DNA from 2 places in the Bacillus sp. FAU18 genome. Region 2 is predicted to be linked to the other one. Evidence: predicted binding sites of a transcription regulator. Region 2 holds the regulator's gene; the other holds the start of a gene.
What was found. The regulator NrdR, encoded in region 2, represses ribonucleotide reductase genes. The targets are predictions, from matches to a motif close to AACACNATATATNGTGTT.
Positions count from the first base shown of each region.

Region 1: the regulator NrdR is predicted to act here: its motif matches at 1,324-1,341, upstream of nrdI (class Ib ribonucleoside-diphosphate reductase assembly flavoprotein NrdI).

Region 1 covers NZ_JBVYHZ010000003.1:1,139,513-1,142,926, reverse strand. The annotation lists gene nrdE (class 1b ribonucleoside-diphosphate reductase subunit alpha) at 1-929, opposite strand, end outside; gene nrdI (class Ib ribonucleoside-diphosphate reductase assembly flavoprotein NrdI) at 889-1,281, opposite strand; gene AC0OMU_RS05900 (hypothetical protein) at 1,524-1,754, opposite strand; gene AC0OMU_RS05895 (YmzC family protein) at 1,836-2,111, opposite strand; gene hfq (RNA chaperone Hfq) at 2,307-2,528, opposite strand; gene miaA (tRNA (adenosine(37)-N6)-dimethylallyltransferase MiaA) at 2,568-3,414, opposite strand, start outside.
Region 2 covers NZ_JBVYHZ010000004.1:775,871-779,284, reverse strand. The annotation lists gene AC0OMU_RS15080 (glyceraldehyde-3-phosphate dehydrogenase) at 1-345, shown strand, start outside; gene speD (adenosylmethionine decarboxylase) at 584-964, shown strand; gene nrdR (transcriptional regulator NrdR) at 1,238-1,696, shown strand; gene dnaB (replicative helicase loading/DNA remodeling protein DnaB) at 1,811-3,229, shown strand; gene dnaI (primosomal protein DnaI) at 3,257-3,414, shown strand, end outside.

The sequences.
Region 1 (3,414 bases), on a different contig from region 2:
TACTCTTTATAAATCGTGTGCGGGTAGAATACATAAGCCGCTTTGTCCTCGCGTGCAAGCTCAACAAACTTATCCGGAATGACAACACCGATCGAAAGCGTTTTGACACGCACATCTTCATCCGCAGAAATCTTTTTCGTATCAAGAAAATCATTGATATCGCGGTGGAAAATGTTTAAATACGCCGCGCCGGATCCTTGTCTTTGTCCCATTTGGTCAGCGTAACGGAACGCGTTATCAAGAAGCTTCATGACGCCTACAACGCCTTTTGTCGCATTCTCAACATCTTTAATGGCTTCACCTTTCGCGCGAAGCTTGGACAGGTTAAGAGAAACCCCGCCGCCAAGCTTAGAAAGCTGCATGGAGATATCGATTGCTCTTGAAATGTCATTTAAAGAATCATTAACTTCGAGCAAGAAGCAGCTCACAAGTTCACCGCGGCGTTTTCTGCCGGCATTCAAAAATGTCGGTGTGCTCGGCTGATATTCTTGATTGATCATCAGGTTTACATATTCTTTTGCTTTCTCAGTGTCGCCGTTAGCGAAGAACAGCGCAACAATTGAGATCCGGTCCTCATAACGCTCGAGGATTTTTTTCTTGTCATTCGTTTTCAAAGCATAGTCATTATAGAATTTAAACGCACTCATGAAGGAAGGAAAACGAAACTTCTTAGCGTAAGCTGTCTTAAACACTTCTTTAATGTCTTCAAAAGAATAAAGGCTTAAGAATTCCTCTTCGTAGTATTGATTTTCAACCAAATAATCCAGCTTCTCTTTTAAATCGTGAAAGAAGACTGTGTTTTGATTGATATAATCTACAAAATAGCTATGTACAGCCTCTTTATCCTTATCAAACTGGAATTTCCCATCTTTTTGGATCATGATTTCGTTATTTAACTGGATCCATTTTGGCACTTGATTTTGTGACAACTCTTTCTACCTCCTGAGTAAACAATTCAACGTCTTTAGATGTGCCGCTGAGTTCAAATTTGTGCAAGATCGGCACCTGATATTGTCTTGAAATGGTATCGGCGCTTTTTGCAAAGTTATCGCCCCATACTTTGTTGCCGCTCGCAGCGACACCTAATAAGAGATGGGCGTATTTTTCGAGAAATGATTGTGTTGATGCCGGTACCTGACCGAAGTTTGTCGTGTAGGTGACCAAAACAAACGGAGTGTCCACGTGGTCCATTTCGTCCACCTTGCGTATCTGCTGAAAGCCTGTTTTATTCACAAACCGCTGAACATTCCCTGTTTTCGAATCAAATATGATTTGTACCACGTTTTATCACGACCTATCAAAAAATATGAATCTCTCATCACTAACACTATATATAGTATACTACCCTCTAGCAAAAACACAATATATAGATTCGTTTTTATGAAAAATTCATATTTTGATCAAATCAGGCAAATGGGCAGACTCATTAGGGCCCAAAAAAGAGAGCAGAACGAGAATCATCTCTCGTCCTACTCGGGGTGTCGTTTTTAGCCGATGTATATCATAACATGAAAAAAAACTGCTTAGTAGTCTAGATTTTTTTTTCTTAAGCTATCACAGCATTTTTCGCTCTCTACTGTTTCTTCTATTTCAACATCCGCGCCGATCTCTTCTAAAACCGCCTTCAAAGCAGTGATAATTGACGCTTCTCTGATTAATTCTTTTCCGTTCACAATGATACTTGTTCCGTATTCATAGCAAGAATCATCTTCGCAAATTTCTTCCCAATGATTCACGATCACTTTATGCTTCATGTTTTCACCCTCTGTTTGATCTGTGTCTGTATTTAGTTTAGCGGGTAGTATCCGCTTTGTAAATTCGGATGCTTGTGAATTTTATTCAAGTTCATCATCCGTGTCGTATTCTTTCTTCAGCTTTACCTCATTGCTGGACTCATTATACTCATAAATTTTAATATAGCCGTCCTCCATAACGCCAAAATGATTATGTTCAAGCGGAAACGAGGTGGGCTGAGGCGTTTCATAGTCTGAATTGCCGCTGTCTGTTTCAATAATGGTTTCTTGATTCCCGCACGCCCCGAACAGTAAAAAAACAGCTATCCATACAAGTGCAATCCTGATTCGTCTCAGTTCTGCTTCACTTTCAAACAAGGTCGATCACTCCCAAATTCATTTTATACATAATATACCATTTTTACTTCCGTATGTTGTTCTCATAAAAAAAGACCGTGCCTTGGCATGGTCAGCTTACACAAAAAGCTTGTAGCAAAAGTGGATTCATGTTAAAAATGGCCGCCGGGAACCCCCGGCAGCCTTTCCTCATGTCTTGACATGGCATTTTTTGATCTATTCGAGTTCAAGCTGGACGTTTTTTTGCGGCGCAAACGTTGAGATCGCATGTTTATATATAAGCTGCTGCTTACCTTCCGATTCCAACAATACGGTAAAGTTATCAAAGCCTTTCACCTGGCCCCGCAACTGAAAGCCGTTCAGCAAAAAAACAGTGACATACGTATTTTCTTTCCGGATTTGATTCAAAAACTGATCCTGAATATTAATCGGTTTCATGTTTCGTCCTCCTTGATTCTCTATATCATACAGTTTCGATTAAAGTTCGAGTTTTCCTGCTATATGTGTGAAAATTTCCTTTTTTTTCAGCTCCATATCAACAGGCGGTGTCATATCGAACCATGTGACCTGCATTTTGTTGCGAAACCACGTCAGCTGGCGTTTCGCATACCGCCTCGAGTTCTGCTTTAGCTGTTCGACAGCATCGGAAAGTGTCACAAAACCGTCAAAATATGCATACAGCTCTTTATAGCCTATCGCCTGTATTGATTGACAGTCTCTCACGTTCTTGTCGTATAAGCGCTTCACTTCCGGAAGAAGACCTGACTCCATCATCATATCGACCCGCTGATTAATTCTTTCGTAAAGTGTGTCTCTATCCATTGTCAGGCCGATTAACACTGCATTGTACAGAAGTTCTCGTTTTTGTTCCTTCAAATGCTGGGACATCGTTTTTCCGGACGTATGTAAAATTTCCAGTGCGCGAATGACTCTTCTTGTATTATTCGGATGAATCGCAGCTGCTGCCTCGGGATCTGCTGCAGCAAGTTTGGCATGAAGAAAGTCAGCGCCTTCCCGCTCAGCAGCCATTTGCATGCTCTCTCGAAACACGGGATCATTTGCCTCTTCCGTAAATGTATAATCGTAAAGCACAGATTGTATATAAAGCCCTGTACCGCCGACAATCATCGGAAGCTTTCCTCTATTTGCAATCTCGCTGATTTTATTTCTTACTAAGCTTTGATAATCGGCAGTAGAGAAAGAGTCTTGGGGATCTAAAATGTCAATCAAATGGTGGGGCACTCCCTCCATCTCCTGTTCGGTAATTTTAGCTGTTCCAATATCCATCCCTTTATAAATCTGCATTGAATCTCCGCTGATAATT
Region 2 (3,414 bases):
CTTCACGGCCTCGCCTTGCGTGTCCCTGTTCCGAACGTCTCATTGGTTGATCTCGTTGTTGATCTGAAAACGGATGTTACGGCTGAAGAAGTAAACGAGGCATTTAAACGCGCTGCCAAAACGTCGATGTACGGTGTACTTGATTACTCAGATGAACCGCTCGTTTCGACTGATTATAATACGAATCCGCATTCAGCGGTCATTGACGGGCTTACAACAATGGTAATGGAAGACAGGAAAGTAAAGGTGCTGGCGTGGTATGACAACGAATGGGGCTACTCCTGCAGAGTTGTTGATCTGATCCGCCATGTAGCGGCACGAATGAAACATCCGTCTGCTGTATAAAATAAGGTCATGGACACATTTTAAAGAAAAAACCCTTAACAACATATTTCTGAAAAAACGCACCTTGCAAATTAGACTTAAACACAGTATACTATTTTTCGTGAACTTCTTGCTTGAGACTGTTTCGGAATTACTTAAAGGGTTAGGACCTCTCCGGACTAACTTTCCCCCGTGGTAAATGGCCGACCCAGTTGTTGGAATTTCACTTTTTAATTCTTGTTAAGGGGGGTCCATGACTATGGAAACAATGGGGCGTCACGTTATCTCCGAGCTATGGGGATGCGATTTTGATAAGCTGAATGACATGGATTTTATTGAAAAAACGTTTGTAAATGCTGCTCTAAAATCAGGTGCTGAGGTGCGCGAGGTTGCATTTCACAAATTTGCACCGCAAGGCGTAAGCGGAGTTGTGATTATTTCTGAATCACACTTAACGATTCACAGTTTTCCTGAGCACGGATATGCGAGCATTGATGTTTATACTTGTGGAGACTTAGATCCTAATGTCGCTGCTGATTACATTGCAGAGGCATTACATGCTGATACAAGAGAAAACATTGAAATACCAAGAGGAATGGGGCCTGTGCAGATTAAACAGGCGCAAGCGAAAGTACTATAAAGTAAATTGCGAACACAAAGGGAGCTGAAGCTAGAAAGCCATTATGCGCTTTTTAGCTTATGCTCCTTTTATTTTTATAAAGAAACGAGAGTGTCAGCTTTTTCTTTTTTCATTTTTTTTGTAAAATAAGAAGGAGATTTTCACAAACCACCTAATGCTAAAGAAACAAATTTAACACCGGCTCTCCCGACAGATGCTGTCACATCTATTTTTAAAAGGCGGAGGCTGCCGAAAATACATTGCAGGGAACGATATAGTTGGGAGCTGATTTTATTGAAATGTCCTTCATGCCAGCATAACGGAACACGAGTCCTTGATTCACGGCCTGTGGATGACGGAAAGTCGATTCGCCGAAGACGCGAGTGCGAATCCTGCCACTACCGGTTTACGACCTTTGAGAAAGTGGAGGAAACCCCGCTCATCGTCGTGAAAAAAGAAGGTGTGCGTGAGGAATTCAGCAGAGAAAAAATGCTGCGCGGCCTCATAAAAGCATGTGAAAAAAGGCCTGTTTCACTCAAAACGCTTGAAGACATGTGCTTTGATATTGAAAAAGAGCTTCGCAATCAAGGCTGCTCCGAGGTGAAGAGTGAGCTCGTCGGAGAAATGGTCATGGACCGGCTGGCTAAGATTGACGAAGTCGCATATGTGCGGTTCGCGTCCGTCTATCGGCAGTTTAAAGATATAAACGTCTTTATCGATGAATTAAAAGACTTAATAAAGAAAGAGCGTTAAAAGAGCTAAGAGGATTCTTCTAGCTCTTTTCTCATGTGCAAAATTGGCATTTGATAGATATAAGAAACGGTGTAAAATGAAAGGTAGAAACAAATTCGGAAGGTTTGAGAATGTATGGCTGACTATTGGAAAGATGTACTGCCTGTAGACCCGTATGTGGTTAAAAGCAGATCGATGCTGCAGGATATCGACAGACAAATTATTACACAACTGTACCAGCCCTTAATCGGCCCTGTTGCATTCTCTCTTTATATGACATTGTGGGGAGAGCTTGAACAAAACCGTCTGTGGGGCGGAGAGTCCACACATAGACAGCTGATGGGGATGACACAGTCCAACTTAAAAACGATCCATCAGGAACAGGGGAAGCTCGAGGGCATCGGATTGCTGAAAGTATATATGAAAGAATCCGAGCGGCAGGAGCGCCTCTTTATATATGAACTCCTTCCGCCGCTCAGACCAAATGAATTTTTTGAAGACGGAATGCTGAATGTTTTTCTGTATAATAGAGTCGGAAAAACGAAATATCAGCAATTAAAACAATTTTTTACGCACCCGGCCATTTCAGAAGATGCGAAGGACATTACGCGGCCGTTTAATCACGCGTTTGAATCGCTGCAGCCGAGTGAATGGAAGCTCACATCCGATATGGAGGAAACGGTAAGGCTTGCCGAGGGGTCCGAGTATACTTCTGTCGGACAGTCTCCGTCCTACACCATAACGGAGGATGTGTTTGATTTTGATTTGTTTTTAGCGGGACTTTCTGAGACGATGATACCGAGAAAAGCGATGACCCAGCAGGTGCGGGACACAATCAAAAAGCTTTCTTATCTGTACGGAATTGACCCTTTGCAAATGCAAAATGTTGTGATGAGCGCAATTGATGAGCGTGACGTCATTACGACGGAGGCATTAAGAAAAGCGGCGAGCGACTGGTATCAAATTGAAAGAAACGGACAGTTGCCCGATTTGGTGGAAAAAACACAGCCGGTGCATCTGCGTGAAGGCGAAAAACCGGCAGAAGAGGATTCTCTGGATGGGAAGCTGATCGCATTGCTGGAGGCGATTTCTCCGAAGAAGCTTCTGCAGGACATTGCTGACGGAACAGAGCCGTCAAAAGCTGATCTGAAGATCATAGAAGAAATTATGTTCGAACAGAAGCTCGAGCCAGGCGTCACAAATGTGTTAATTTATTATGTCATGCTGAAAACCGACATGAAGCTGTCGAAAAACTATATTCAAAAAATCGCTTCGCATTGGGCACGCAAAAAGGTAAAAACGGTCAGGGAAGCGATGAAGCTCGCAATAGAAGAAAACCGCCAGTATCTTGAATGGGCTGAAGGAAAAACAAAGTCTTCGAAACGAAACCAAAAAGTGATTCGTGAAGAAAAGCTTCCTGATTGGATGACAGAAAAGGAAACAGCGTCTGATTCAGAATCCGGACAGCAGAAGCTGCATCCGCAGGATTTGGAAGAACAGAAGAAAAAGATGATGGAAGAAATGCAAAAACTGAAAAAATACTCTGCCTATTAAAGACAGAGATGCGGGGTGAAGGAATAGATGGAACCAATCGGCCGTTCCCTGCAGGGCGTAACCGGCAGGCCGGATTTCCAAAAACGTCTTGAACAAATGAAGGAAAAAGTCATGAAAGATCAAGATGTTCAAGCATTTTTAAAGGAAAACGAAGAAGTGATTGACCAAAAAATGATCGAAAAGAG